Regions from separate parts of the Kribbella sp. DT2 genome, predicted to be linked through region 2. Evidence: riboswitches for the same ligand, from Rfam matches in the RefSeq annotation. Region 2 holds a riboswitch; each other region holds the start of a gene.
What was found. A riboswitch is a leader RNA that binds a small molecule or an ion and turns the genes downstream of it on or off. The one in region 2 is predicted to bind glycine.
Positions count from the first base shown of each region.

Region 1: another riboswitch for glycine. It lies ahead of gcvP (aminomethyl-transferring glycine dehydrogenase); the one in region 2 lies ahead of gcvT (glycine cleavage system aminomethyltransferase GcvT).
Region 3: another riboswitch for glycine. It lies ahead of ACLQ2O_RS06030 (L-serine ammonia-lyase); the one in region 2 lies ahead of gcvT (glycine cleavage system aminomethyltransferase GcvT).

Region 1 is NZ_JBNCLH010000009.1:358,528-368,099, forward strand. Features, by position in the region: gene ACLQ2O_RS33885 (FHA domain-containing protein) at 1-42, shown strand, start outside; gene ACLQ2O_RS33890 (MerR family transcriptional regulator) at 74-709, shown strand; gene ACLQ2O_RS33895 (bifunctional nuclease family protein) at 767-1,261, shown strand; gene ACLQ2O_RS33900 (MerR family transcriptional regulator) at 1,462-2,079, shown strand; gene ACLQ2O_RS33905 (dihydrodipicolinate synthase family protein) at 2,136-3,023, shown strand; glycine riboswitch at 3,039-3,135, shown strand; gene gcvP (aminomethyl-transferring glycine dehydrogenase) at 3,211-6,099, shown strand; gene ACLQ2O_RS33915 (serine hydrolase domain-containing protein) at 6,096-7,397, shown strand; gene ACLQ2O_RS33920 (pyridoxal phosphate-dependent decarboxylase family protein) at 7,625-9,118, shown strand; gene ACLQ2O_RS33925 (IucA/IucC family protein) at 9,115-9,572, shown strand, end outside.
Region 2 is NZ_JBNCLH010000011.1:237,320-246,891, reverse strand. Features, by position in the region: gene ACLQ2O_RS36820 (mandelate racemase/muconate lactonizing enzyme family protein) at 156-1,205, shown strand; glycine riboswitch at 1,268-1,360, shown strand; glycine riboswitch at 1,361-1,462, shown strand; gene gcvT (glycine cleavage system aminomethyltransferase GcvT) at 1,508-2,614, shown strand; gene gcvH (glycine cleavage system protein GcvH) at 2,624-3,004, shown strand; gene glyA (serine hydroxymethyltransferase) at 3,001-4,311, shown strand; gene rox (rifampin monooxygenase) at 4,420-5,835, shown strand; gene ACLQ2O_RS36795 (PaaI family thioesterase) at 5,840-6,292, opposite strand; gene ACLQ2O_RS36790 (endonuclease/exonuclease/phosphatase family protein) at 6,456-7,427, shown strand; gene ACLQ2O_RS36785 (DUF805 domain-containing protein) at 7,550-7,966, shown strand; gene ACLQ2O_RS36780 (twin-arginine translocation signal domain-containing protein) at 8,182-8,457, shown strand; gene ACLQ2O_RS36775 (DUF4331 domain-containing protein) at 8,460-9,572, shown strand, end outside.
Region 3 is NZ_JBNCLH010000001.1:1,254,273-1,263,844, reverse strand. Features, by position in the region: gene ACLQ2O_RS06045 (helix-turn-helix transcriptional regulator) at 1-589, opposite strand, end outside; gene ACLQ2O_RS06040 (SDR family NAD(P)-dependent oxidoreductase) at 693-1,421, shown strand; gene ACLQ2O_RS06035 (hypothetical protein) at 1,435-2,025, opposite strand; gene ACLQ2O_RS06030 (L-serine ammonia-lyase) at 2,132-3,505, opposite strand; glycine riboswitch at 3,584-3,676, opposite strand; gene ACLQ2O_RS06025 (hypothetical protein) at 3,824-4,699, shown strand; gene ACLQ2O_RS06020 (DUF3817 domain-containing protein) at 4,701-5,033, opposite strand; gene ACLQ2O_RS06015 (alpha/beta hydrolase) at 5,159-6,679, shown strand; gene ACLQ2O_RS06010 (S1 family peptidase) at 6,879-8,150, shown strand; gene ACLQ2O_RS06005 (IS30 family transposase) at 8,229-9,452, shown strand; gene ACLQ2O_RS06000 (hypothetical protein) at 9,510-9,572, opposite strand, start outside.

The DNA of each region.
Region 1 (9,572 bases), on a different contig from region 2:
AAGTACCGGCTCGTCTACTACGCCAGCAGTGGCCAGGCCTGAGGCTGACGCCGGAGGAAGCAGCATCGGAGCGGTGCTGCAGGTCCTGCAGGCCGAGTTCGCCGACGTCACCATCTCCAAGCTCCGCTTCCTCGAGGCCGAGGGACTGGTGACGCCGGCCCGGACCGCGTCCGGGTACCGCAAGTTCAGCGCGGCCGACATCGAGCGGCTGCGCTACGTGCTGACCGCGCAACGCGACCAGTACCTGCCGCTGAAGGTGATCAAGGAACACCTCGGCGCGATGGACCGCGGCCTGCGACCGACACCGGGCGGCCGTCCGGCGGCGCCCGAGGCGGCCGAGCCCGCCGGGTTGCCGGTCGCCGAGGACTTCGGTGCCGACCGCACCGAGTTGAAGCTGACGCGCGAGGAGCTGCGGGTCGCGGCGGGGATCACTGCTGAGCTGTTGGAGCAGTTGGAGAGCCACCAGCTGGTGGTGGCTCGGGGCAACCACTACGACGGCGACGCGATCCTGGTCGCGAAGGCGGCCGCCGAGTTCGGCCGGTACGGCGTGGAGCCGCGGCACCTGCGCCCGTTCCGTACGGCGGCCGACCGCGAGGTCGGCCTGATCGAGCAGGTCGCCGGTCCGCGCCGCGACGACAAGACCCAGGAACTGGCGGCCCTCGCCGTACGGTTGCACGCGGCCCTGGTCCGGTCCCGGCTGAGCCGCTGACGTCGTACGCCGACCCGGACGCCAGCTTGTGCGGGCTTGCCGGAGTAGGCTGAGGGTGTGCGCGAAGTCGACGTAATCGGAGTCCGGGTCGAGATGCCCTCGAGTCAGCCGATCGTGCTGCTCCGGGAGGTCGGCGGTGAGCGGTACCTGCCGATCTGGATCGGCGCGGCCGAGGCCAGCGCGATCGCGTTCGCGCAGCAGGGGATGGAACCACCGCGGCCCCTGACCCACGACATCTTCGCCGAGGTGATCCGGGTGCTGGGGCACACGCTGACCCAGGTCCGGATCGTGAACCTGACCGACGGCGTGTTCGAGGCGATCCTGGTGTTCGACGACAAGACCGAGATCTCGGCCCGCCCGTCGGACTCGATCGCGCTCGCGCTGCGCACCGGGACGCCGGTGTTCTGCACCGAGGAGATTCTCGCCGAGGCCGGGGTGCCGGTTCCGGAGAGTGAGACCGACGAGGTCGACGAGGTGGAGGAGGAAGAGGAAGTGGAGCGCTTCCGCGAGTTCCTCGACCAGATCTCGCCGGAGGACTTCGACAAGTCCTGACCGTGCGTTACGGCAAGATTTTGGATGTCTCTGGTACAAGGCCGGGTTGGTAACGATTCGGCCTGGGAGCGCGACACGCTTTCGGCTCGGTGCGGTTGTCGTTGACCGGGTCAAGTCGGCGGCTTACCTTGAAGGAGTTGTGAGGAGTTGTAACTCCACGGATGTAGTCCGTTCCAGTCAGTACCCAGGGAGGCTCAGGCGTGACACGCACCGGCGACACCGATCTGACGGCGCAGTCGGCGTCGGAAGCACACGCCGACGCGGCTGCCGCAGCGGGGGTGCAGGGCCTGCTCTTCGACGACGACCTGCGCCCGATGCCGGAAGACGTCGGTTTCCGCGGCCCGACCGCCTGCTCGGCCGCCGGCATCACCTACCGTCAGCTCGACTACTGGGCCCGTACCGGCCTGGTGTCGCCGTCGGTCCGCCCGGCCACCGGCTCGGGCACGCAGCGGCTCTACGGCTTCCGCGACGTTCTCCTGCTCAAGGTGATCAAGCGGCTGCTCGACGCCGGGATCTCGCTGCAGCAGATCCGCACCGCGATCGCCCACCTGAGCGAGCGCGGCATCGACGACCTGACCCAGATCACGCTGATGAGTGACGGCGCCTCGGTCTACATGTGCACCTCGCCCGACGAGGTCATCGACCTGCTGGCCGGCGGCCAGGGCGTCTTCGGGATCGCGCTCGGCGGGGTCTGGCGCGAGGTCGAGGGTTCGCTGTCCGAGCTGCCGACCGAACGCGCCGACGGCAACGACGAGGAGTCCGGCCCGCACGCGAACGACGAGCTCGCCGCTCGCCGCCGCGCCCGGATGACCGGCTGACCCCGAACCACCTCCAGCAACCGGTGCGCCCACTCACCGCGGAAACCCTGCGTGGTGTGTGGGCGACGTTGTTGCTGCCCCTCGACGCCGACGACACGATCGACTTCGTCCGCCTCGAGGCCCAGCTCGACCACCTGACCAAGGCCGGTGTCGACGGTCTGTACGTGCACGGTACGGCGGGGGAGTTCCAGACCCTGACCGAGGGCGAGTACGACCGGATCAACGACCTGCTCGCCGCGCGGACCGACCTGCCGTTCCAGATCGGTGCCAGTCACCCTTCGGCGCAGCTCCAGCTCGACCGCGTACGCCGGGCGGCCGCGTTGCGTCCCTCGGCGATCCAGGTGATCCTGCCCGACTGGCTCCCGCTGAGCGCCGGCGAGGCGCTGGCCTTCCTCGACCGTGTCGCCCAGGCGGCCGGCGGCGTACCGCTGGTCCTCTACAACCCGCCGCACGCGAAGACGCAGGTCTGGCCCGAGCAGCTCACCGACCTCGCGCGCGCCGTACCGGCTTTGATCGGCTTGAAGAGTGCGGGTGGGGACGCGGAGTGGTTCGCCCGGGCGCGCGAGTCCGGGCTGTCGCTGTTCGTGCCCGGGCACTTCCTGGCGAGCATGACCCCGCTCGGCGCGGACGGCAGCTACTCCAACGTCGCCGCGCTCTCGCCGGCCGGTTCCGTGAGGTGGTACGAGCTGATCGAGGCCGACCATCGGGCGGCGCTCGATGTCGAACGGCGGATCGCCGAGTTCTTCGCCGGGCACATCGCGCCGCTGCAGGCCCGAGGCCTGTCCAACCCCGCGCTCGACAAGTTCCTCGCCGCGGTCGGTGGCTGGGCCGACGCCGGGACGCGGGTGCGCTGGCCGATGGCCTTCGCCGATCCGGAACTGGTCGGACCCGCCCGAGTGACCGCGCAACGGCTGCTGCCGGAACTCGACGAGGGCAACTGGTAACCTCGGGGTTGCCGTACACAGCACTCGGGAGAGTCCCAGGGCGCGTTTGCCTGGGCGCCGAAGGGGCAATTCCTCCCCGGAACCTCTCAGGCCCATGGACCGAGTGCCGCAGGCGACTCTGAAGCGTGTCAGTGCGTGACAGAGGGGGAGGCCACCGGCAGACCTGTCAGCATCGGAGCCTCCAGCTATGACTGTGCAAGATTCATTTCCCACCCCACCGCCCCAGTCGCCCGACATCTCCCCACAGATCTCGGCCACCTTCGCCGACCGTCACATCGGCCCGCGGGCCGACGAGGTCGCCCGGATGGTGCAGACCCTCGGGTACGCCGACGTCGACGCGCTCGTCGACGCCGCGGTCCCGGCCTCGATCCGCTCGGCCGAGCCGCTCCGGCTGCCCGAGCCGGCCTCCGAGGTCGACGCGCTGACCGAGCTCCGCCAGCTGGCCGCGCGCAACAACGTCGCCACCTCGATGATCGGCCAGGGTTACTACGGCACCTTCACCCCGTCGGTGATCGTCCGCCGCCTGGTCGAGAACCCGGCCTGGTACACGGCGTACACGCCGTACCAGCCGGAGATCTCCCAGGGCCGGCTCGAGGCGCTGCTGAACTTCCAGACCGTCGTGTCGGACCTGACCGGCCTGCCGACCGCGAACGCGTCGCTGCTCGACGAGGGCACCGCGGCCGCCGAGGCGATGACGCTGGCGCACCGGTCGAACCGCAAGTCGAAGAGCAACCGTTTCCTCGTCGACGCCGACTGCTTCGCGCAGACGATCGCCGTCGTCGAGACCCGCGCCGAGGCGCTCGGCATCGAGGTCGTCGTCGCCGACACCACCGACGGTCTGCCCGAAGGCGACTTCTTCGGCTTCCTGGTCCAGTACCCGGGCTCCGGCGGTGTCGTCCGCGACCTGAAGCCGCTGGTCACCGCCGCGCACGAGCGCGAGACGTTGGTTGCCGTGGCCTCCGACCTGCTCGCGCTGACGTTGCTCGAGGCACCGGGTGAGGCCGGCGCCGACATCGTGATCGGCTCGTCGCAGCGCTTCGGCGTCCCGCTGTTCTACGGCGGACCGCACGCGGGCTTCATGTCCGTGCGCGCCGGGCTCGAGCGGTCGTTGCCCGGTCGCCTCGTCGGCGTCTCGGTCGACGCCGACGGCGCCCCGGCGTACCGGCTGGCTCTGCAGACGCGGGAGCAGCACATCCGTCGTGAGAAGGCGACCTCCAACATCTGTACGGCGCAGGTCCTGCTCGCCGTTGTCGCCTCCATGTACGCCGTCTACCACGGCCCCGACGGCCTGAAGGCGATCGCCGAACGCGTCCACGGAGGAGCCGACAGCCTGGCCGCGTCGCTGCGCGCCGGTGGCGTCGAGGTCGTGCACGAGCAGTTCTTCGACACCGTGCTGGCGCGCGTCCCCGGTCGTGCGGCCGACGTCGTCGACACCGCCCGGCAGAACGGGATCTGGCTGCGCCTCGTCGACGCCGACCACGTCGGCATCTCCTGCGACGAGAAGACCGACGCGGTCGCGCTCGGCCAGGTCTGCGGCTCGTTCGGCATCCGGTACGACGCTTCGCTTGCCGGTGGCAACCTGTCCGACGCCGTCACTCGTACGTCGGACTACCTGACCCACCCGGTCTTCAACACGCACCGGTCCGAGACGGCGATGCTGCGCTACCTGCGCAAGCTGTCCGACTACGACTACGCGCTCGACCGCGGCATGATCCCGCTCGGCTCCTGCACGATGAAGCTGAACGCGACCACCGAGATGGAAGCGGTCACCTGGCCCGAGTTCGCCGACATGCACCCGCTGGCGCCGATCGAGGACGCGGCCGGGTACGTGAAGCTGATCGGCCAGCTGGAGCGCTGGCTGGCCGAGGTGACCGGCTACGCCAAGGTCTCGATCCAGCCGAACGCCGGTTCGCAGGGCGAGCTCGCGGGCCTGCTGGCGATCCGCGGTTACCACCGGGCCCAGGGCAACGAGGACCGCAACGTCTGCCTCATCCCCGCCTCGGCGCACGGCACCAACGCCGCGTCCGCGGTGATGGCGGGCATGAAGGTTGTTGTTGTCAAGGGCAACGACGACGGAACCATCGACCTGGACGACCTGCGGGCCAAGGCGTCCGAGCACGCGGAGAAGCTGGCCGCGATCATGATCACCTACCCGTCCACGCACGGCGTGTACGAGGAGAGCGTGACCGAGGTCTGCCAGATCGTGCACGACCACGGCGGCCAGGTGTACGTCGACGGCGCGAACCTGAACGCCCTGCTCGGCCTGGCCAAGCCGGGCGAGTTCGGCGGCGACGTCTCGCACCTGAACCTGCACAAGACGTTCTGCATCCCGCACGGCGGCGGTGGCCCGGGCGTCGGCCCGGTCGCGGTCGCCGCGCACCTGGCGCCGTACCTGCCGAACCACCCGCTGCTCGACCAGGCCGGCCCGGACTCCGGTGTCGGCCCGATCTCGGCGGCGCCGTTCGGCTCGGCCGGCGTCCTGGCGATCTCCTGGGCCTACATCCGGATGATGGGCGCGGAGGGTCTGACCTCGGCGACCAAGGCCGCCGTACTGACCGCGAACTACGTCGCCAAGCGGCTCGAGAACGCGTTCCCGGTGCTCTACACCGGCGAGAACGGCCTGGTCGCGCACGAGTGCATCCTGGATCTCCGCCCGATGACCAAGGAGACCGGCGTCACCGTCGACGACGTCGCGAAGCGGCTGGTCGACTACGGTTTCCACGCGCCGACGATGTCGTTCCCGGTGCCCGGCACGCTGATGGTCGAGCCGACCGAGTCCGAGGACCTGGGCGAGCTGGACCGCTTCATCGACGCGATGATCGCGATCAAGCACGAGATCGACCGGGTCGCGGCAGGCGAGTGGCCGGCCGACGACAACCCGCTGGTCAACGCGCCGCACACGGCGTCCGCGGTGATCAACGACAAGTGGGAGCACGCCTACACCCGCGAGGAGGCCGCGTTCCCGCAGTCGGTCGACCGGACCACGAAGTACTGGCCGCCGGTGCGCCGCATCGACGGCGCGTACGGCGACCGCAACCTGATCTGCTCCTGCCCTTCCCCGGAGGCTTTTGAGTGACCCTGCGCCCTGACACTGCCGCGGCTCTCTTCGCAGAAGTCGCGGCAGCCCAGAGTGAGTGGAAGCTGCCGTCGATCACGGCCGGTGTGGTGCGTGACGGTGCACTGGTGTGGACCGGGTCGCGGGGGCAGTTCGCCACGGCCGACGGTGGGTTGCCCGGTCCGGAGCGGCAGTACCGGATCGGGTCGATCACCAAGACGCTGACCGCCGTCCTGGTGATGCAGTGCCGCGACGACGGGCTGCTCGCGCTGAACGATGCCGTCGGCAAGCATCTGCCGGGCGTCGCGTTCGGCGACCTGACGCTGCGGCACCTGCTGTCGCACTCGGGCGGGATGAACGCCGAGCCCGAAGGGCCGTGGTGGGAACGCAATCCGGGCGTGTCGTTCGAGGCGCTGACGGCCGCGATGGACGAGTCGCAGGCGGCCGGCGTACCGGATCGGCGGTACCACTACTCGAACCTGGGCTACGCGTTGCTGGGGGAGATCGTCGCGCGGTTGCGGGGTGGGTCCTGGTTCGACCTGGTGCGTGAGCGGATCCTGCGGCCGTTGGAGATGCGGCGTACGTCGTACTTCCCGGAGGACCCCGCGGCTGAAGGCTTTTCGGTGCATCCGTTCAGCGGTCGGCTGGCCGCGGAGCCGGCGTACGACGCGGGCGCGATGGCGCCGGCCGGGCAGCTGTGGAGCACGATCGAGGACCTGGCCCGGTACACGTGTTTCTGGATCGACCCGGTGCCGGAGGTGCTGAGCCGGGAGAGCGTCGAGGAGATGTCGACGCCCGCGTCGGCCGATCCGCGCGAGGCGCTGAACGCGGCGTACGGGCTGGGGCTGCGGCTGCAGGCCGACGATCCAGACCTGTTCGCCGGGCACACCGGCTCGATGCCTGGTTTCATCGCCGGGTTGTTCTTCGACCGGGACCGCCGGATCGGCGCGGTCGCGCTCGCCAACGCGACGTACGGCAAGTGCGCGTCGGTCCCGCTCGACCTGATGCGGGTCACGATGACGCACGAGCCGTGGCTTCCGCAGGAATGGGTGCCCGAGCCGGAGCTCCCGCAGGGCGAGGAGCTGCTGGGGCACTGGTACTGGGGAAACACGCCGGTGACGATGTCGGTCAGCGGGTGCATCCTTCAGCTGAGTGGCGCTCTCACCTGCCGCTTCTCACCACTGGGCCCTGATCTGTACCGGGGGCGCGACGGGTACTTCGCGGGGGAGAAGCTCCGGGTGGTCCGGGCTGAGGACGGCAGCATCAAGGAGCTGAACGTCGCGACCTTCACCCTCACGCGGTCGCCGTACGGGCGCTGATCGCTTCCGCTTCGGCGAAGAGACGGTCCACGTGGTCCTCCTCACAGGTGGTGAGGAGGCAGACGCGACGGGAGCCTCGAAGGTTGCGTTTGGCCTGGTGGGGCAGGGGTGGTGCGGTGTGTCGTCACGGAGGGTACCCCGGTTGACACCGGCGGCTGGGAAAGAAGTAGGTTAGGAATACCTAAGTAAGGGTCGCCTTACTCAACAACTTCTTCTGGAGACGCTGGATGTCGCAGCAAGTGGGGCTCGCCCCGTTGAGCTCATCGTCGTACAGCCCGAGCGTGACGCAGTGGCCGTTGGCGTCGACGGTAGTAAATCGGCAGCGCGGGCCGTTGCCGGCCGGGCTGCCGGCCGACGTGTTGCGGCGTACGGCGCAGATGCTGGGGGAGCCGCGCGTGCCGTCGACCGGTGTCGGCGAGTCGGCGGCACTGGATCTGATCGCCGGTCTGCTGGATCGGGACGGGATCGACCTCAGTCACCCGCACGCGGCGGCGCACCTGCAGCCGCCGGTGCTGCAGGTCGCGGTGGACGCCGACCGGCTCGCGTCGGCGAGCAACGCGTCGATGGACACCTACGACTCGGGCCCGGCGACGCTGGCGATCGAGCAGTGGGTGGTTCGCGCGCTGGCCGGGATGGCCGGGTTCGGGCCGGCGGCGGACGGCGTACTGACTCCTGGCGGCTCGATCTCCAACCTGCTCGCGATGCTGATCGCGCGGGACAGCGCGGCCGCGGCGGCCGGTCTCGACGTACGGCGTGACGGTGTCTACGGGATGCGTCGACCGGTTGTGCTGTGCTCCGAGCTGGCGCACTTCTCGATCCAGCGGGCCTGCGCCGCGCTGGGCCTCGGCGAGGACGCGGTGATCGCGATCCCGGCCGACGGCGACTTCCGGATGCGCCTGGATGTACTTGCCGACGAGCTGGCCCGCCCGGGCCGGACGCCGATCGCCGTGGTCGCGACCGCCGGTACGACGGACTACGGCTCGATCGACCCGATCGAAGGGATCGCCGAGCTCGCCCGCCCGTACGGCGTCTGGGTGCACGCCGACGCGGCGTACGGGTTCGGTGCGTTGTTCTCCGACCGGCTCGCGCCGTTGCTGGCGGAGCTGCCGGCGGCGGACTCGGTGACGCTCGACCTGCACAAGATCGGCTGGCAGCCGGCCGCGACGAGCATGCTGCTGGTCGCCGACAAGGTGCGCTTCTCGGCGCTCGGGCGGTCGGTCGACTACCTCAACCCCGCCGACGACATCGACTCCGGCCTGGACGGGCTGCTCGGGCGGAGTTTACAGACCACTCGCCGCCCCGACGCTGTGAAAGTCGCCACGACTTTGACCGCTTACGGCCGGGCCGGACTGGGCAGGATGCTCGACACCTGCCACGAGCTCACGCACGCCGCCGCGGCCAGGGTCGTTGCCGACAGCAACCTCGAGCTGCTGGCGCCGGTGACCTTGACCACGGTGCTGTTCCGGGTCGCCGGGCGGGGACTGGACGCGGCCGGCGTGGACGCGCTCCAGGGTGAGGTCCGGCGCCGGTTGCTGACGTCGGGACGGGTGCTGATCGGCCGGACCACGATCCCCGGCGGTGGCGACCGCCCGGCGGTGGTCGCGTTGAAGCTGACGCTGCTGAACCCGAACGCCACCGCGTCGGACATCGAGGAACTGCTCGACCTGGTCGTGGCCACCGGCCACGACGTCCGGTCGGCCGGCGGCGAAGGAGCAGCGTGACCCCGACGACGACAGCAGCTGTCACCACCCACCTGAACGCGATCCTGAGGTGCTACACGCGGGAGGCGGGGGTGCCGGTTGCTCCTGGGAGGCTCAGCTTCTTGGTGGGTGATGTGGAGATCACTGCTCAGGTTCTGCACGCCTCTCCCACCGGACTGCACCTGTTCACCGACGTTCTGGTGGACGGCCTTCCCTCAGAGCCGGAGGAACTGGTTCGTTTGCTGGCCGTCGATGCCGATCCCACCGAGGTCGACGACCTGGCCGCCCGCACCGCCGAGTCCGTCCGCAACGTGGCGACCTTCTTCGCCGGGGGACCGGCCGAGCTTGGCCCAGGCCGCTTCCTCACCCACGAGCAGGCCCTGACGGTCGGGCACCAGAACCACCCGGCCCCCAAGAGCCGCGACGGACTGAGCGGCGCCGAGCTGGCGGCGTACTCGCCGGAGCTCGGCGGCCG
Region 2 (9,572 bases):
CTCCAAGGTGATTTCGTCTGTCACAGCTTTGACAGACGCCACCGCCGGGTTGTGACACGACCCCGCTGTGACCCACGTCTCGCCGGGAGTCAGAGGGTTTGCCCGCGCGGTCAACGCAGCAGACTGGGTGGGGAACCCCGATGTGAGGAGTCCCGATGACGTTGGACGGTCACTTCATCAGCCGCGTGGAGCGCTCGACGGTCCGGTCGCGGTATCCACGGACCATCGGGCGGAACGCCCGGCTCGGTAGCCACGGGGACGGTGGGGTGGACGAGATCGTCGTCCTGCACACCGACACCGGGAAGTCCGGGTGGGGGCTCGCGGCGGGACTCGTCCCGGAGGACGTGGTGGGGCGCCCGGTGGAAGAGCTGATCGATCCAGCAAACGGCGTACGAGAGCCAGGGCTGCGCGGGCTCGACTTCGCGTTGCACGACCTGGCCGGCCACATCCTCGATCTCCCCGTGCACGCGTTGCTCGGAGGTCGCGGGAGTACGACGACCCCGTGCTACGACGGCGCGATCTACTTCGCGGATCTCGACGACGCCGGCGGCGTGGACGCCGTACTGGCCCACTGTGCCGCCGACGACTCGGCGGACTATCGCGCGTTCAAGCTGAAGATCGGGCGCGGAAACCGCTGGATGGAGCGGGCGGAGGGTGACGCGCGGGACATCGAGGTGACACGGGCCGTGCGGGCGGCGTACCCGGAGCACCGGATCCTCGTGGATGCCAACGACGGGTACGACTGCGACGGGTTCATCGAGTACCTGAAGGCCGTGGCGGACTGCGACCTGTACTGGGTCGAGGAGCCGTTCCTCGACGACGCGACCGATCTGGCCCGGCTCAAGAAGCACCTGCAGGGATCACAGACCTTGATCGCCGAGGGCGAGTCCGACCCCGACCTGGAGCCTTTGCTGGAGATCGCCGCCAAAGGCGACATCGACGTCCTGCTGATGGACGTGGTGTCGTTCGGCCTGACCAGCTGGCGCGAGGTGATGCCCCGGATCACCTGCCAGGCCTCGCCGCACGCCTGGGGTCTCCCGCTCAAGACCCTGTACGCCGCACAGCTCGCCGCCGGTCTCGGCAACGTCCCGACCGTCGAGGGTGTGCCCGGCACGACCGACGGCGTCGACACCACGGCGTACCGCTGGGAGGACGGCAACCTGACCGTCCCCGACCGCCCCGGCTTCGGTCTCACGCTCACCTGAGACCGACCTTGCGCGCCCGGCCGTGCCCCGCTTAGGGTGCGACCGACAACTGAACACGCTGTTGATCCGCGGCGGGAGAATCCTGCCGCCGTGCAGGTGCCGTAGGAGCAAATCCTCCCCGGGAATCTCTCAGGCCCCCGTACCGCCGCGGTCAGGCAACTCTGGAAAGCAGCCGGACGTCCGGCTCACCGACGGTGCAAGCGAGGCCCGTACGACGGCCGCGCGGAAACTCTCAGGTCCGATACAGAGCGGGGAGGAACCCCGATCTCGTGGCGCCCGCCACCTGGATTCTGGAGTTCCTCATGGCGAGTTCGACCTTCACCGCACTCCGCGCCGAGCACGAGCGGCTCGGCGCGAGCTTCACCGACTTCGGCGGCTGGCAGATGCCGCTCAAGTACCGCTCCGAGCTCGCCGAGCACCACGCCGTACGACGCTCGGCAGGGCTCTTCGACCTGTCCCACATGGGCGAGGTCTGGGTGACCGGACCGGACGCCGCGGCGTTCCTCGACCACGCGCTGGTCGGCAGGATCTCCGCGATGGCGGTCGGCAAGGCGAAGTACTCGCTGATCTGCGCCGAGGACGGTGGCGTGATCGACGACCTGATCACCTACCGGCGCCCCGAGGCGTTCCTCGTCGTCCCCAACGCCGGCAACGCCGAAGCAGTGGTCGCCGCGCTGACCGAGCGCGCGCGGGGCTTCGACGTCACGGTCGACGACGCGTCGGCGCGGACCTCGCTGATCGCCGTCCAGGGGCCCAAGGCCCAGGAGATCCTGCTCCGGCTGATCCCCGCCGAGCAGCAGGAACGCCTGACCACGCTCAAGTACTACGCGGCGGTCGAGCTCACCCTGACCGACCTGGACCTCCTGGTCGCGCGCACCGGCTACACCGGCGAGGACGGCTTCGAGATCTTCGTCGGAGGCGACGACGCGGTCGATATCTGGCGCGCGATCGAGGCCGCGGCCGAGGACGGCGAGCTCACCCCGGCCGGTCTCGCGGCCCGCGACTCGCTCCGGCTGGAGGCCGGGATGCCGCTCTACGGCAACGAACTCTCTCGCGAGGGCGATCCGTTCGCCGCCGGCCTCGGCGGAGTCGTTGCGCTGAGCAAGGAAAACTTCGTCGGCCAGGAAGCCCTTGTCCGCCGCAAGGAAGCGGGATCGGCCCGCAAGCTGGTCGGCCTGACCGGCTCCGGCCGGCGCGCGCCGCGCAGCCACTACCCGGTGCTCAAGGACGGCGTCGTCGTCGGCGAGGTCACCTCCGGCCAGCCGAGCCCGACGCTCGGCGTACCGGTCGCTCTGGCGTACGTCGACGTCGAGCACACCGAGCCGGGAACCGCACTGCACGTCGATCTGCGCGGCACGCCCGAGCCGTTCGAAGTGACCGCTCTGCCCTTCTACCAGCGCCAGAAGTGAGGACCGACCATGCCGACAGTCAAGGCTGGACTGCAGTACTCCGACGAGCACGAGTGGGTGGCCCGCGAGGAGGCCGGCGTCGTCACGGTCGGGATCTCCGCGATCGCCACCGACGCGCTCGGTGACATCGTGTACGTCGAACTGCCCGAGCCCGGCAGCACCGTGACGGCGGGGGAGACCTGCGGCGAGGTGGAGTCCACGAAGTCCGTCTCGGACCTGTTCTCCCCGGTCACCGGCGAGATCACCGAGGTGAACCCCGCCGTCACCGACGACCCCGCCGCGATCAACGAGGACCCGTACGGCGTGTGGCTGTTCAAGGTGAACGCCACCGCGGACGGCCCGCTGCTGTCGGCCGAGGACTACGCGGCCAAGCACGGTGGTGACTTGTGAGCACGTTCCAGCAGATCGTTGCCCCAAGCATGGATGCGACGCTCGCCGATCTCGACCCGGAGGTCGCGGCGAAGATCGCCGACGAGCTGACCCGGCAGCGCGACGGCCTGGAGATGATCGCCTCGGAGAACCACACCGCGGCGGCCGTCATGCAGGCGCAGGGCTCGGTGCTCACCAACAAGTACGCCGAGGGCTACCCGGGCCGCCGGTACTACGGCGGCTGCGAGCACGTCGACGTGATCGAGCAGCTGGCGATCGACCGGGTCAAGGCGCTGTTCGGCGCGGCGTACGCGAACGTCCAGCCGCACTCCGGCGCGCAGGCGAACGCGTCCGTGATGCACGCACTGATTCGCCCGGGCGACACGATCATGGGCCTCGACCTGGCGCACGGCGGGCACCTCACGCACGGCATGAAGATCAACTTCTCCGGCCGCCTGTACGACGTGGTGCCGTACCAGGTCCGCCCGGACGATCACCGGATCGACATGGCCGAGGTCGAGCGGCTCGCGCACGAGCACCGGCCGAAGCTGATCGTGGCCGGCTGGTCGGCGTACGCGCGGCACCTGGACTTCGCCGAGTTCCGGCGGATCGCGGACGCGGTCGACGCGTACCTGATGGTCGACATGGCGCACTTCGCCGGGCTGGTCGCGGCCGGGCTGCACCCGTCGCCGGTACCGCACGCGCACGTCACGACGTCGACCACGCACAAGACGCTGGCCGGCCCGCGCGGCGGGATCATCCTGACCGACGACGCCGGCCTGGCCAAGAAGATCAACTCGGCGGTCTTCCCCGGCCAGCAGGGCGGACCGCTCGAGCACGTGATCGCGGGCAAGGCGGTGGCGTTCAAGATCGCCGCGTCGGAGGAGTTCCGCGAACGCCAGGAGCGCGTACTGGCGGGCGCCCGGATCCTGGCCGAGCGGCTGGGCCGGTCCGACGTCGCCAAGCACGGCATCTCGGTGGTCTCCGGCGGGACCGATGTCCACCTGGTGCTGGTGGATCTGCGGGACTGCGCGCTCGACGGTCAGCAGGCCGAGGACCGCTTGGCCTCGATCGACATCACCGTCAACCGCAACGCCGTACCGTTCGACCCGCGGCCGCCGATGGTGACGTCGGGCCTGAGGATCGGTACGCCGGCGCTGGCGACGCGTGGGTTCGGCGAGGACGCGTTCACCGAGGTCGCGGACATCATCGCCGAGGCCCTGACCGCGGACGCCGAGGCGGACCTGACCGATCTGCGCCGACGGGTCGCAGTACTGGCTGCTGCCCATCCGTTGTACGGCGGACATGACGAAGGCAAGGAGAACTGATCTCCCTGCCGTCATCAGGTTATAGCGCAGCTGGGGGCTTGCCGCAAGGCCCAGTGCGTCCTGGAGAATCCTGCGAGTTGCTGAAACAGCTCGGGGAAATGGGGACGTGTGACTGACGTACTTGTGGTGGGGAGCGGGCCGACGGGGTTGATGCTGGCGGCGGAGCTGCGGCTGCACGGGGTGGACGTGGTCGTGCTGGAGAAGGACACCGAACCGACGAAGGCCGTGCGGGCGCTGGGCCTGCACGCGCGGTCGATCGAGGTGATGGACCAGCGGGGACTGCTCGAGCGGTTCCTCGCGGCCGGGACGCGGTACCCGGTCGCGGGGTTCTTCGCGGCGATCCCGAAGCCGGCGCCGGCACTGGACTCGGCGCACGCGTACACGCTGGGGATCCCGCAGCCGGCGATCGACCGGATCCTGGCCGAGCGCGCGGTCGAGCTCGGGGCCGAGATCCGGTCCGGCGTCGAGGTGGTCGGGCTGAGCCAGGACGAGCGGGGCGTGGACGTCGAGCTGGCCGACGGCTCGCGGCTGCGTGCCGGGTACGTCGTCGGGTGCGACGGCGGCCGCAGCACGGTGCGCAAGCTGCTCGGGATCGGGTTCCCGGGGGAGGCGTCGAAGGTGGAGACGCTGCTGGGCGAGATGCAGGTGGGCGACTCGCTCGACCGGGTGAACGCCGTCCAGAGCGAGGTGCGCAAGACCGAGTGGCGGTTCGGGCTGATGCCGCTGGACGACGGCGTGTACCGGGTCGTCGTACCGGCTGACGGAGTGGCGGCGGACAGGAGCGTGCCGCCGACGTTCGAGGAGTTTCGGCAGCGGCTGATCGTTGTCGCAGGCACCGATTTCGGGGTGCACTCGCCGCGGTGGCTGTCGCGGTTCGGGGACGCGACGCGGCTGGCCGACCGGTACCAGGTCGACCGGGTGCTGCTGGCCGGCGACGCGGCGCACGTTCACCCGCCGCTCGGTGGGCAGGGGCTCAACCTCGGGGTCCAGGACGCGTTCAACCTCGGCTGGAAGCTGGCCGCCGAGATCAACGGCTGGGCGCCGGCCGGGTTGCTGGAGACCTACGAGGCCGAGCGTCGGCCGGTGGCGGCCGCCGTACTGGACAGCACGCGGGCGCAGGGTGTGCTGATGTCGAAGGATGCCGGTCCGCAGGCGTTGCGCCGGCTCTTCACGGACCTGATGGACTTCGAGGACGTGAACCGGCTGCTGACCGAGAGGATCGTGGCGATCGACATCCAGTACGACTTCGGCGACGGCCACGGGTTGCTCGGCCGGCGGCTGCGGGACGTGGAGCTGAAGGGCGGGCGGCTGTACGCGCGGATGCACGAGGGCCGCGGGCTGCTGCTCGACCAGACCGGGCAGCTCTCGGTGGGCAGTTGGGAGGACCGCGTCGACCACGTGGTCGACGTCAGCGAGGAGCTGGATGCTCCCGCCGTACTGCTCCGACCGGACGGCCACGTCGCGTGGATCGGTGCAGACCAGGCCGACCTCGCGACCCACCTCCCGCGATGGTTCGGACGCTAGGAGGTCATCGCTCCGGGCGGTCGGCGATCTGGATCAGGGTCTGCTGCCCGGCGGCGACGAGCTTGCGCTCCGCACCCCGTACGCCGAAGACGTCGAGCCGGCACACGGTCAGAGTGCGGCCGGGCTTCAGCACCGTGCCGACCGCCTCCAGGTGGTCGCCCTCGGCGGGGGCGAGCAGGTTGACCTTGTACTCGACCGTGAGCACCGAGGTGCCTTCGGGGAACAGCGTGTACGCCGCGTAGCCGCCGGCGCTGTCGGCGATCGCGCTGGTGGCGCCGGCGTGGAAGTAGCCGTGCTGCTGGGTGAGCTCGGGGCGCGCGGGCAGCAGGATGTGGACCCGGCCCGGCCCGATGTGGCCGAGCCGGGCTCCGAGGTGCGCCATCAGGCCCTGCCGCTCGAAGCTCGCCGCGACGCGCGCCTGGGTCTCCGGGGTGGCCGGCTGGTCGGGATCGTCCATGCGCGCCAGGCTACGCGGCACGGATCCCCACGACCGGCGGCCGGGGAGCGGCCGTGGGCCTCGGGGTGAACTTCTGGTGCGGGCCATTGACGGGTGGCCGGTGGTCGATCACGCTCGGTACAACGGTTGGGGTGGCCGGGAAACTCGTTGTGGGGTGGGGATTGTGGCGCGTGAAATGGTCAAGCCGCCGGCCGGTCCGGTGCCGAAAGCGGTGACGCAGGACCTGAAGCGGTTGGGGGCCGCGCTGGACCAGCAGCTTCCGGCGAAGGTCGAGGACAACCTGCTGATCGGGACGTGGAACGTGCGCGGGTTCGGTGGGCTGACGCCGAAGTGGCAGTCGGGGCCGAAGGACACACCGAAGCGGGACTGGCACGCGCTGGCCTGCGTGGCCGCGGTGGTCGAGCGGTTCGACGTGACCGCGATCCAGGAGAGCAAGCGGGACACCACCGCGTTGATGGCGCTGCTGCACCACCTCGGTCCGCGCTACCGGGTGATCGTGTCGGACGCGACCGAAGGGGCCCCGGGCAACGCGGAACGGCTCGCGTACGTGTACGACTCCGAGCGGGTGCAGCCGTCCGGGCTGGTCGGCGAGATCGTGCTGCCGGCGGCGGCGGCGGAGCAGAAGGTCGAGCAGTTCGCGCGGACGCCGTACGCGGCGGCCTTCGTACGGGGCGGCACCGACTTCATCCTCACCACCGTGCACGTGCTGTGGGGCAAGGGCCCGAAGGACCGGCTCGGTGAGGTGCAGGCCTTCGCCGACTGGATGCGCCGGTGGGCCGACCGCCCGAAGGACTGGAACCACAACCTGCTCGTGCTCGGCGACTTCAACCTGGACCGGATCGACGACCCGCTGTACGCCGCGTTCGTCTCGACCGGCCTCTGGCCGCCGCCCGACCTCGGGCTGGTGCCGCGCACGATCTTCGACAACGACAAGGACCACCACTACTACGACCAGATCGCCTGGTTCAACGACCCGACCGATCCCGGCCTGCCGCCGATGCTCAACGGCCTGAGCTTCACCAACCGCTGCGGCAGCCTGGACTTCGTCCCGCTGGTGCTCACCGACCTGACCAAGTCCCAGCTGTCCTTCCGCATCTCCGACCACTACCCGCTGTGGGTGGAGTTCACGGTTTGATCACCTTTCCGTCCGGCGTTGCCCCGGGCATGCGGTGGTCGCACGTTTACCGCATACGGTCGGGAGGGCATTGGAGTCCTACGACCTGGGTCGGCCAGGTGGCTGATGATCGGAGTTCCACCATGCAGTGGTACGTGGATGTACTGAAGAAGTACGTCGTGTTCAGCGGCCGGGCGCGCCGCAAGGAGTTCTGGATGTTCACGCTGTTCAGCGCGATCATCTCGATCGTGCTGAACGTGATCGACCGCGCGATCGGCACGGACAACGCCAGCACGGGGACCGGACTGATCGGCGGGATCTACTCGCTGCTCGTCCTGCTGCCGACCCTGGGCGTCACCGTACGGCGGCTGCACGACACCGATCGGAGCGGGTTCTGGATCTTCATCGGCCTGATCCCGATCATCGGGTGGATCGTGCTGCTGATCTTCACCATCCAGGAGGGCACGTCGGGCCAGAACAGCCACGGCCCGGACCCGAAGGGCAGCGAGCGTTTCGGCACCGCCGCCGGCAGCGCGGAACCGGGGTACCCGACCGTCTGACACGTTCGACCAGAGCCCGCGCGCCGTTTCGGTGCGCGGGCTCAGTCGTTCGCCCGTGGACGCCGCGACGTTCGCCACCCATCCGGTACCGGACCCGCTCCGAACGCCCTGCGGCTGTGGTCGTGATCCAGATCACAACAGATGCGACTGAGTCGCAACTGCTGCTCCGCCGGTGGTCATCGGCGGCCGGGTGGTACGGGAGGGAAGGAACCTTCATGAGTGACGCATCACGGCGCGGATTCCTGGTGTTCGCGGGAGCGGGTACGGCGGCCGCGGTCGGCGCGGTCGCGGCGCCGAAGATCTTCAGCGAGCGCTCCGCCGAGGCGGCAGCACCGCAGCTCGAGGCGAGCGACCTGGCCGACGCCGAGTCGTTCGTCGTCCACGTCAAGGACGTCAAGTCCGGGCAGCTGGCGATCATGGTCGGCGAGCGCGAGGTCCTGGTGACCGATCGCGAGCTGGCCGCCCGCCTCGCCGGCGCGAAGGGGGCCTGACCATGTCGTCCCACCGCGAAGCACCGGAGATCTCCAAGGACCCGGTCGCCGACAACACCGACGTCTACGCGTTCGTCAGCCCGGACAAGCCGGACACCGTGACGATCATCGCGAACTTCATCCCGTTCCAGAACCCGTACGGCGGCCCGAACTTCTACGAGTTCGGCGACGACGTGCTGTACCAGATCCACATCTCCAACGGCGGTGACGGCCGCGCCGACATCAGCTACCAGTTCCGCTTCCACGCCGAGATCCGGAACAAGAAGACGTTCCTCTACAACACCGGTCCGATCACCTCGATCAAGGACACCACCTGGAACCGGCCGCAGTACTACTCGGTCACCCGGGTCGAGGACGGCCGGTCCCGGATCCTGGCCCGCGAACTGGCGGCTCCGCCGGTCAACGTCGGCCCGCGCAGCACGCCCGACTACGCCAAGCTGGCCGGCCAGGCGATCCACACCATCGGTACCAACCGCAAGGTCTTCGCCGGCCAGCGCGCGGACGGATTCTTCGCCGACCTGGGCAGCATCTTCGACCTCGGCACGCTGCGCCCGTTCCAGGCCGCGCACCTGATCCCGTCCGCCGCGGCGATGGGCGTCAACGGGCTGCAGGGCTCGAACGTGCACACGATCGCGCTCCAGGTGCCGATCTCGGACCTGACCCGCGACGGCAAGACGCCCAAGGACGTGATGGACGCCAAGTCCGTCATCGGTGTCTACGCGACCGCGAGCCGGCAGCAGTCCAAGATCTTCGACGACCTGCTCGGGCTGTCGCTGTGGCACGGCCCGTACAAGCAGGTCTCCCGGCTGGGCAACCCGTTGTTCAACGAGGTCATCGTGCCGATGGCCGAGAAGGACAAGTGGAACAGCCGGCCGCCGTCGGAGGACAAGAAGTACGCGCAGTACGTGACCAAGCCGGAGCTGGCCGGGCTGCTGCCGGTGCTCTACCCGGGAGTGTTCCCGAACCTGGCGGCGTACAAGAAGCCCCGCGCCGACCTTGCCGCGATCCTGCTCACGGGGATCCCGAAGGGCGTCGTACCGGGCTTCCAGAACTACACCGGTCCGGTGCAGGCCGACATGCTGCGGCTGAACGTCGCCGTCCCGCCGTCGAAGTCG
Region 3 (9,572 bases), on a different contig from region 2:
CGGGGTCCTTGGGGTAGCGGGTGACGGCGGCGCGCAGGTCGGTGATCATCGCGATCTTGAACCGCTCGGCCTGCTCGGGGGTCTGCCGGACCCGGCCGTAGCCCTCCGGGAAGTCCTGGTCGCCGGCGAAGCGGCGCCAGACGATGTTGCGCTGCCGGCCGCGCAGGCCGGACGGGTCGCCGAGCATCGCCGCCCACAGATGGTTCCAGCTGATCATCGTCCAGGAGGCGTCGGCCACGCTCAGCGGAGCGCCGTCGAGCTGGTCCACCAGGCGCTGGACACCGGGCGGGATGTACGTCGAGATCCGCCCCGGCGCGGGTGGCGCCTGGCCGGCCAGCACGAACAGGTGGTCACGCTCCGCGTCGTCCAGCCGGAGCGCGCGGGCGAGCGCGATCAGGACCTGCGGCGACGGCGAGGAGGACCGCCCCTGCTCCAGCCGTACGACGTAGTCGACCGACAGCCCGGCGAGCAGCGCGAGCTCCTCGCGCCGCAGCCCGGGCGCCCGTCGTACGCCGTTCGCGGGCAGGCCGGCCTCGGCCGGGCTCACCCGGTCGCGCCAGGCGTGCAGGGTCTTGCCGAGTTCGGACACGTCTTCAGTATCGCGGGCCCGGGCCTGAACAGCCTGGTACTGCCGTTCCCCAGGCTGTTCGGGGTACTGCCTGTCCTGCCTGGGACACGGCAGAGTCGACGGCATGACCATCACACTCATCACCGGGGCCAACAAGAGCCTCGGGTTCCAGACCGCCCGTGAACTCGTTGCCCTCGGCCACACCGTGTACGTCGGGGCGCGCGACCTCGAGAAGGGCCGCAAGGCCGCCGGCGAGCTCGGCGCGCGGACCGTGCGGATCGACGTCACCGACCCCTCGTCGATCCGTGCGGCGGCTGAGCAGATCGAGGCCGAGGAGGGCCGGCTCGACGTGCTCGTCAACAACGCGGGCATCCCCGGGCACGTGAACGCCGCCGGGATCCCGGGCCATCCGTCGACCGCGACGGAGGTGACAGCGGAGACGCTCCGGACGGTGTTCGAGACCAACGTCTTCGGCGCCGCGCAGGTGCTGCACGCGTTCCTGCCACTGCTGACGAAGAGTGAGCACGCGGTGGTGGTGAACGTCAGCAGCGGGCTCGGCTCGATCGCCGGGGTGCCGTTCGACGGCGAGTCGCCGGTGCAGTCCTGGATCCCGGTCCCGGGCTACGCCGCGTCGAAGGCCGCGCTCAACATGCTCACCGCACAGTTCGCCTACCTGCTGCCGGACTTCCGGATCAACACCGTCGACCCGGGCTTCACCGCCACCGACTTCAACGGCCACCGCGGTACCCAGACGGTCGAGGAAGGCGCCGCGATCATCGTCCAGGCGGCGACGGTCGCCAAGGACGGCCCGACGGGTCAGTACCTGAGCATCCACGGCCCGGTGGCCTGGTAGCCCGTACGACGTACTACGGCACCAGTGCGTCGAGCCAGCCGAACAGCTGGTCGACCAGGCCCGGGTCCGGGTGGTCGTCGGTGACCGGCGGCGTCGGCGGCGTACCGGTCGGGCTCGGTGTCGGGCTCTCCGGCGGAGGCGGAGGAGTCGGGGAGGCCGTCCGCTCGGTGGGGGTCGGCGTCGCGTGCGGCGTGGCCGTCACTGTCGCCCCCGGCCGGCGTACCCGCTCCTCGGCCGGCCCCGGCGTCGCGGGCGCACCCGGCGTCGGGCGTCCCGCCTCACCCCCGCGACCGTCCAGCTGGACGTCGCCCCAACCGTCCCCGTGCGACTCCGACGAGAGCGGCGGGGTCGGGGTCACCACCGGCCGCGGGGCTCCCTCGACGTACGGGTAGTTCTTGTCGACCGGGCCGACGATCGGCAGGCCGGCCACCGGCGTGACCGTGTCGGGGTCACCTGTGCCGGGCAGCGGCAGCAGGCCCACGACAGCCAGGGCGGCGTACAGGCCGATGGGCAGGGCGATGCAGGCGGCGGTACGGCGGACCCTCTTGCTCCTCAGCGGGGTCCGGCGCGGTGCTGCCTGTTCTTCCTCAGAGAACAGACTCACAGTTCCGGCACAGTAGCGGGTATTCACATGTTTCAAACAGGTCTTGGAACGATATTCACCGCAAACTGCAACCCGTCGCGACACTGAGCAACCGCGTGGTGACCAGTCAGCACTCGATCACGTTGACGGCGAGGCCGCCTCGTGAGGTCTCCTTGTACTTGACCTTCATGTCCGCGCCCGTCTCGCGCATCGTCTTGATCACCTTGTCCAGCGTGACCACGTGCACGCCGTCGCCGTGCATCGCCATCCGGGCGGCGTTGATCGCCTTCACCGCCGCCATCGCGTTCCGCTCGATGCACGGGATCTGGACCAGCCCGCCGACCGGGTCGCAGGTCAGGCCGAGGTTGTGCTCCATCGCGATCTCCGCCGCGTTCTCGACCTGCTCCGGGGTCCCGCCGAGCACCTCGCACAGCCCGGCCGCGGCCATCGAGCAGGCCGACCCGACCTCGCCCTGGCAGCCGACCTCGGCGCCGGAGATCGACGCGTTCTCCTTGTAGAGCACGCCGATCGCGGCGGCCGCCAGCAGGAACCGTACGACTCCGTCCTCGGTCGCGCCCGGCACGAACCGGCGGTAGTAGTGCAGCACGGCGGGAATGATGCCCGCGGCACCGTTCGTCGGCGCGGTGACGATCCGGCCGCCGGAGGCGTTCTGCTCGTTCACGGCGAGCGCGAACAGGTTCACCCAGTCCATCACCTTGAGCGGGTCGACCGACCACTTGTCGCCGCTCAGCTTCTGGTGCAGACCGTGCGCCCGCCGCGGCACCTTCAGGCCACCCGGCAGCACCCCCTCGGTCTCGCAGCCTTCGTCGACGCAGTCCTGCATCACCTGCCAGATGTGCAGCAGGCCTTCGCGGATCTCGGGCTCGGTCCGCCAGGCGAGCTCGTTGGCGAGCATCACCTCGCTGATCGGCAGCCCCGACTCGCGGCAGCGGTCGAGCAGCTCGGCGCCGGACAGGAACGGGTACTTCAGCGGCGTCCGGTCCGGCACGATCCGGTCGCCGGCCGCCGCGTCCTCGTCGACGACGAAGCCGCCACCGACCGAGTAGTACGTACGCTCCCGCAGTACGGCGCCGTCGGCGTCGCGGGCCACGAAGGTCATCCCGTTCGGGTGGTACGGCAGCGCCTTACGGCGGTGCATCACCAGCTGCGAGCCCTCGTCGAACGCGATCTCGTGCTCGCCACCGAGCCGCAGGGTCTTCGCCGCGCGGATCGCCGAGACCCGGTCCTCGACCGAGCGGGTGTCGATGGTCTCGGGAGCCTCGCCCTCGAGACCGAGCATCACCGCCTTGTTGCTGCCGTGCCCGTGCCCGGTCGCGCCGAGCGAGCCGAACAGCTGCGACTCGACGGCCGTCGTCCGGGTGAGCAGGCCGTCGGCGGCGAGGCCGGCGGCGAAGGTCCGGGCCGCGCGCATCGGTCCCACGGTGTGGGAGCTCGACGGGCCGATCCCGATACTGAACAGGTCGAAAACGCTGATCGCCATCTGGAGGTTCCTTCCGGTCGACGTTGACCGATCGGTGTGCCTCCCCGCTCTGTTGGGCGTGCTGCCTTCCAGAGGTGCCTCGCCCGTGCGGTGAGGGTGCCTGAGAGATTCTTGGGGAGAGTTGCTCCTACGGCGCCCGGGTCGGGCCCGGGTCTCTCCCGCACGGGTTCATGCGGCGCGTGCTGCTGACGACCGCGACGGTACGACGCGCTCGCACCGCGCGTCAATCCGCCTGTTCCCGTGCGCTCATTCCACCGAGGGAGCTGCTTCCCTCGCGCGGGGGATCCCTTTCGGGCACCGGACCCGGAAGCTGAGGACATGAGGACCTTGCGGTGGGCACCGCACGCCGCGATCGGCTGGGCGACGGCGTACGGGCTGGTGCGGTTGTGGTTCGCGACCGGGCACGCACCGGCCTGGGAGCTGCCCGGCAACGACCTGCTCATCCCCCGCTGGCCGTCGCTCGCCTTCTGCGCGCTGAGCGCCGTCCTGGTCGTCCTGCCGGTGTCACGGCCGACCATCGCACTCACCTGGGCTGCCGCGGCCGGCTGGGTCGCCGTGTGCGGCTTCGCCCTGCTCGACGTCGTCGCCGCCGTGCTGCCGGGCCTCGGCATCCCCTTCGACCCGATCGGAATGCTCAGCCGGCTGGGCGGACTCGCCGGCGCGGCCCTGCTCGCGGCGACCGCCCTGGCCAGGCAGCGGCGGCTCGACCCGTCCTGCCTGCGCTGCAGCGGGCTCCCGACAGTCGCGTCCACACCCAGGTGGGCCGTCGCCGGAGCCCTCGTTGCCGTAGCGGGCTGTCTCATTCGCCTCGGAGCCCAGGCCGTCGTCGGCTTCGCCAGTACGCCGTACGGCGGTCGCCTGGCGGTGATCCTGTTCGAGACCGGCTTCGTGCTCGCCGGGACCGTCCTCCCGCTCCTGCTGGTGACGCGCGCCGGACGGCTGTTCCCGCGCTGGATGCTGCTGCTCCCCGGCGGCGGGCTCGGGGCCGGGATCACGGCGTACTTCGGGGTCGGGCTGCTCCAGATGACCGTCGCGGCCGCGCGGCACGAGCCGGTCTTCGGGGAGATCGATCTGCCCGAAGCCTTCTTCTGGGTCGCCGTCCCGGCCTACCTGGTCTGGGGCATGGGTCTGCTCGCGGCGACGTACGGCTACTACCTCCGCACGCGCCCACCCTGCCTTGGCTGCGGCCGGTGAGTCAGCCGAGGCGGTTGGTGCGGGCTGCCCAGAGCTCGAAGAACCAGGTGAACAGCGGCGGGATGCTCGCGGCCAGCGCAAGCAGGGTCGTCGTCCACGTCCAGCGCAGCGGCTTGCGGACGACGGCGACCGTCAGCACGTACGCGACGAAGATGCCGCCGTGGATCGGGCCGAAGATCTGGACACCGATCTCGTTGTCCGACAGGACGTACTTGAACAGCATCCCGATCAGCAGCCCGGTCCACGAGATCGCCTCGGCGATCGCCACCACCCGGAACCAGCGCGCCTGCTTCGAACCAGCCGGCACGTCCACGGCTGCAAGAGTCTCGGTCATCAGACCAGTGACCCTAACAAGTCGGCCCAACCCACTCCCGGGATGCCTCCGGGTCCTCACCGGATGCCGGTCAGGGTCCTCGCCGCCAAGGATCGACGGTGTTCCCTACGACAACAGGAGATCCCGTGTTCCGACGAACCACCTGGGGGGTGGTCCTCATCGCCGCGACGGCGATGGTCGCCCCACCGGCGACGGCTTCGGCCGAGCAAACCGCCCCCAAGCCCCAGCCCTCGATCGCCTGGGCGGACTGCAAGCCCGAGCCCGGCGACACCCCCGAGGAGATCGCCCTCCTCCCCGGCTCGGGGTGCGGAACGCTGACCGTGCCGATCGACTGGAACAAGCCAGGCGACGGTACCTTCGAACTCGCGGTCGCGCGGCGCAAGGCCGGCTCCTCGTCCGGCCCGGCCGGCGGCCGCGGCGTGGACCAGCGGGTCGGCGTACTGGTGTTCGGCCCTGGCGGACCCGGCGACTCCGGTGTCGACCGCATTCGCACCGGCATGAGCCGGTTCAGCCAGCAGCTCGAGGACCGCTTCGACATCGTCAGCTTCGACCCACGTGGTGTGGCCCGCAGCAACGCCGTGATGTGCTCGGCCGCACTGCTCGCCCGCCAACCGTCGCCGATCCTCGAGAACCACAGCGACTTCGACGCCACCATCAAGTACAACCACGAGCTCGCCACCGACTGCCGCAAGAACACCGGCCCGGTCTACGACCACCTCGACACCCTGCAGACCGTGCGCGACGTCGACGCGATCCGCGCCGCCCTGGGCGAGCAACGAATCTCCTTCCACGGCAGCTCGTACGGCACCTTGCTCGGCCAGCAGTACGCCCAGCGCTACCCGCAGCGGACCCGCGCGCTCGTGCTGGAGAGCGTCTTCGACCACAGCTCCGCGACGACCGGCGAGTTCCTCGACGCGCAGGCCTGGGCGGGCCAGGACTCCTTCGACGAGTTCGTGAAGTGGTGCACGACGGCAACGACCTGCGCCCTGCACGGCCAGGACATCCACGCGTTGTGGGACCGGCTTCTCGCCCGCGCCGACCGCGGCGAGCTCCCGGATCCGCAGCACCCGTCGTCCCCGATCACGCCGTACCAGCTGAGCTTCGTGACGTTCCGGACCTTCTACGGACCGGACTGGGCCAAGCTCGCCGACCTGCTGGCCACGCTGGACAAGAGCCCGCCGCCGACCGAGCAGCCCCCGGTTCCGACCGGACTGACGAGCTTCGCGTTCGTGACGTTCTGCCGCGACTTCAGCCTGCCGGTCCGCAACTACGGCGAGTACGCCGAACACCTGCGACGGCTGGCGCGGGACAACGAGGACCTGCGCTACCCAGGCCAACTGCTCGCCGTGTCGACCTGCCTGGGTCTCCCGAAGGCGCCCAACCCGCAGCGCGATCCGAAGGCGTACGACCTGCGCACGCCGGCGCTGCTGATCAACAGCCTGCACGATCCCGCGACCGGCTACAACGGCGCCCGAAGCGTCGCCCGCCAGCTCGGCCGGGACGGCGTACTGGTCACGTACCGCGGTTGGGGGCACGGCAGCTACACCTCGAGTCCGTGCATGGAGGCAACGGTCGACGACTACTTGGTCGCGCTCGACGTACCGCGCCGTGGAACGAGCTGCGCGGCGGTCGACCCGACGAGCTAAACCGATTTACGAAGGATCACCCTCGGTCGACCGCTGGTTGACAGGGGGTGATCGGTCGTTCACCCGAAGGCTTTCCCTTGACCACCTCTCCCGAGGCAACCGTGACCGTCCGTTCCCTTGTGGTGATCGTCCGTAGCCTCAACGATCTCCTCACCGTGGCCCTGTGAGGCAAGGCCACCCAGAGGAACCGGATGTGACCATGTCCTTTGATTCCCCGCCCCGCCCCGAACGATTCCGTCCCCGGCAGTTCCGCAAGACCCTGGTCGGAGCCGCGCTGGCACTCGGACTCGGCGCCGCCGCCCTGGCGCCGATCCAGTCCGCCGGCAGCGCGCCGGTCCCCGAGCCGATCGACGGCGTGTACGACGTCCTCGGCACGAGCTGGGGTGTCTCCGCGTCCGACGCCAAGCTCCGGATGGACGCCGAGCACAGCAAGACCGCCGCGCTCGAGACCGTGCAGGCCCAACTGGCCAAGGCGTCCCGCGCCGCCAAGGCCGACCCCGGCCTGGACGGTGCGTTCTTCGACTCGGCCCGTCGCCTGGTCGTGAACGTGCACACCACCGCCGCCGCTGACGCCGCCAAGGCGAACGGCCTGACCCCGCGGAGCGTCACCCGCGGCGAGAAGGCGCTGACCGCGCTGCAGACGCGGGCCCAGGCGCTGATCGACAGGTCCGGCTCGACGCAGGTTCAGCAGATCGGCGCCGACCTGCCGACCGACACGCTGCGGATCATCCTGCAGCCTGGCAAGCAGTCCGCGAACACCGTTGCCCTGGTCAAGCAGTTGAAGGCGCTCCCGGGCGTTGCCGTGAGCACCGGCACCACCACCCTGGCGATGACCGCCGACGTGATCGGCGGCCAGATCATGGACCTGGTCCCGGGCACGAACTGCTCGCTCGGCTTCTCCGGTACGCGCAACGGCAGCGACAACGTGATGCTCAGCGCGGGCCACTGCGTCGAGGGCAACCCGCGCGTGCAGAACGCGTCCGGGGTACGGCTCGGGGTCGGCGTCGCCAGCCGCTTCCGGACCGGCCAGCCGAGTGTCGACATGGGCCTGATGGACATCGACGCGAACAACGTCGGCCGCGGCTACATCGACAACCGCAACGGCCAGACGACCCGGGTCACCGGCTCGTCGAAGGCTCCGGTCGGCTCGACGATCTGCAAGGCCGGCAACACGACCGGCTGGACCTGCGGCACGATCACGCAGTACAACCTGACCGTCAACTACGGCGGCGCGGGCGGCAGCGTCACCCGCACCAGCGGTCTGGCCCGCTCGACGGTCTGCACCGAGGGCGGCGACTCCGGCGGCGCCTACATCTCCGGCACCGTCGCGCAGGGCATGACGTCCGGCGGCCCGTCCGACGGCCACGACTGCGGCTTCAACCAGGGCGGCAACGCCACCGGCTCGTACTCGTTCTACCAGCCGGTCGTCGACGCCGCGAGCTACTACGGCGTCACGCTGACCCGCGGCTGACGGCTCGTGAACGGCTGAAGCCCCGACCTGATGCTTGGGTTCTAGAGGTCGTCGCAACACCTCAGTTCGAGGGGTGCGATGGGTTTCGAGGTTCGTAGGGGACGAGGAGTAGCTCAAGGTCCCAAGAAGTTGGTTCGTGAGCGGGCGGAATACTTTCGGCTCGTGGACCAGGGCTATAGCAACAGGGCAGCCTCACGGCGGGTCGGTGTCAACGAGCGAACCGGCCGTGAGTGGCGCAACGGGCGCCCTGCAGGTCGGGTGAAGAGGTCTCGGCCGGCGGCACGGAAGGTGCTGCTGGCCGAGGCCTCGTCGCGGTTTTTGAGTGAAGACGAACGGATCGTGATCGCCGACCGGCGCCGGGCGAGGGCATCGATCCGGGTTATTGCTGTCGAGTTGGGCCGGTCGGCCTCGACGGTCAGCCGCGAGATCAGACGAAACGCTCACCCGGGCAGTGGCGACTACCGTCCCCACGCGGCTCAGGCTCGCGCTGATGCCCGCCGGCCACGCCCCAAGGGCGGCAAGCTCGCGGCCAATCCTGAGTTACGTGCCGTCGTCCAGGGCTGGCTGGGGCTGGAATGGAGTCCGGAGCAGATCAGTCGTAGTCTGCGCCGGACCTACGCCGACTCCCCGGAGATGCAGGTGTCGCACGAAACGATCTACCAGGCCCTCTACGTCCAGGGCCGCGGCGAGCTGCGCCGAGAACTCACCGCCGCGTTGCGCACCGGCCGCACCTACCGCAAACCGCACAGGCGCCCTGACCAACGCCAGCCCCGGTTCACCACACCGATGATCATGATCAGCGACCGTCCAGCCGAGGTCGAGGATCGGGCTGTTCCCGGCCACTGGGAAGGCGACCTCATCATCGGCAAGGACGGTAGTTCCCAGATCGGCACCCTGGTGGAGCGCGCCACCCGCTACGTGCTGCTGGTCCACCTGCCCGGCAACCGCGACGCCGAGACCGTCCGCGACGCCCTCCTCGCAACCGCAGCCACCCTGCCCACCCACCTGAAACGCTCACTGACCTGGGACCAAGGCGCCGAAATGGCCCTGCACCACCAGTTCTCCCTGGCCGCCGATCTCCCGGTCTACTTCTGCGACCCGCACTCACCCTGGCAACGCGGCTCGAACGAGAACACCAACGGCCTGCTGCGGCAGTACTTCCCCAAAGGCACCGACCTGTCAGTCCACACCACCGACCACCTCGCTGCCATCGCCGCAAGACTCAACGGCAGACCACGCAAAACGCTCGACTGGGAAACCCCAGCCGAGCGTCTCGCTAAACTCCTGGCAACAGCCAGCTAATCACCTGTGTTGCAACGACCCCTTGAAACCGCCATGAGGGTCGGGGCTTCGGTCCGTTCAGTCGAGCACCCGCAGCAGGCGATCTCCCCGGTACATCCGGCCAGCCAGGCTCGACAGTTG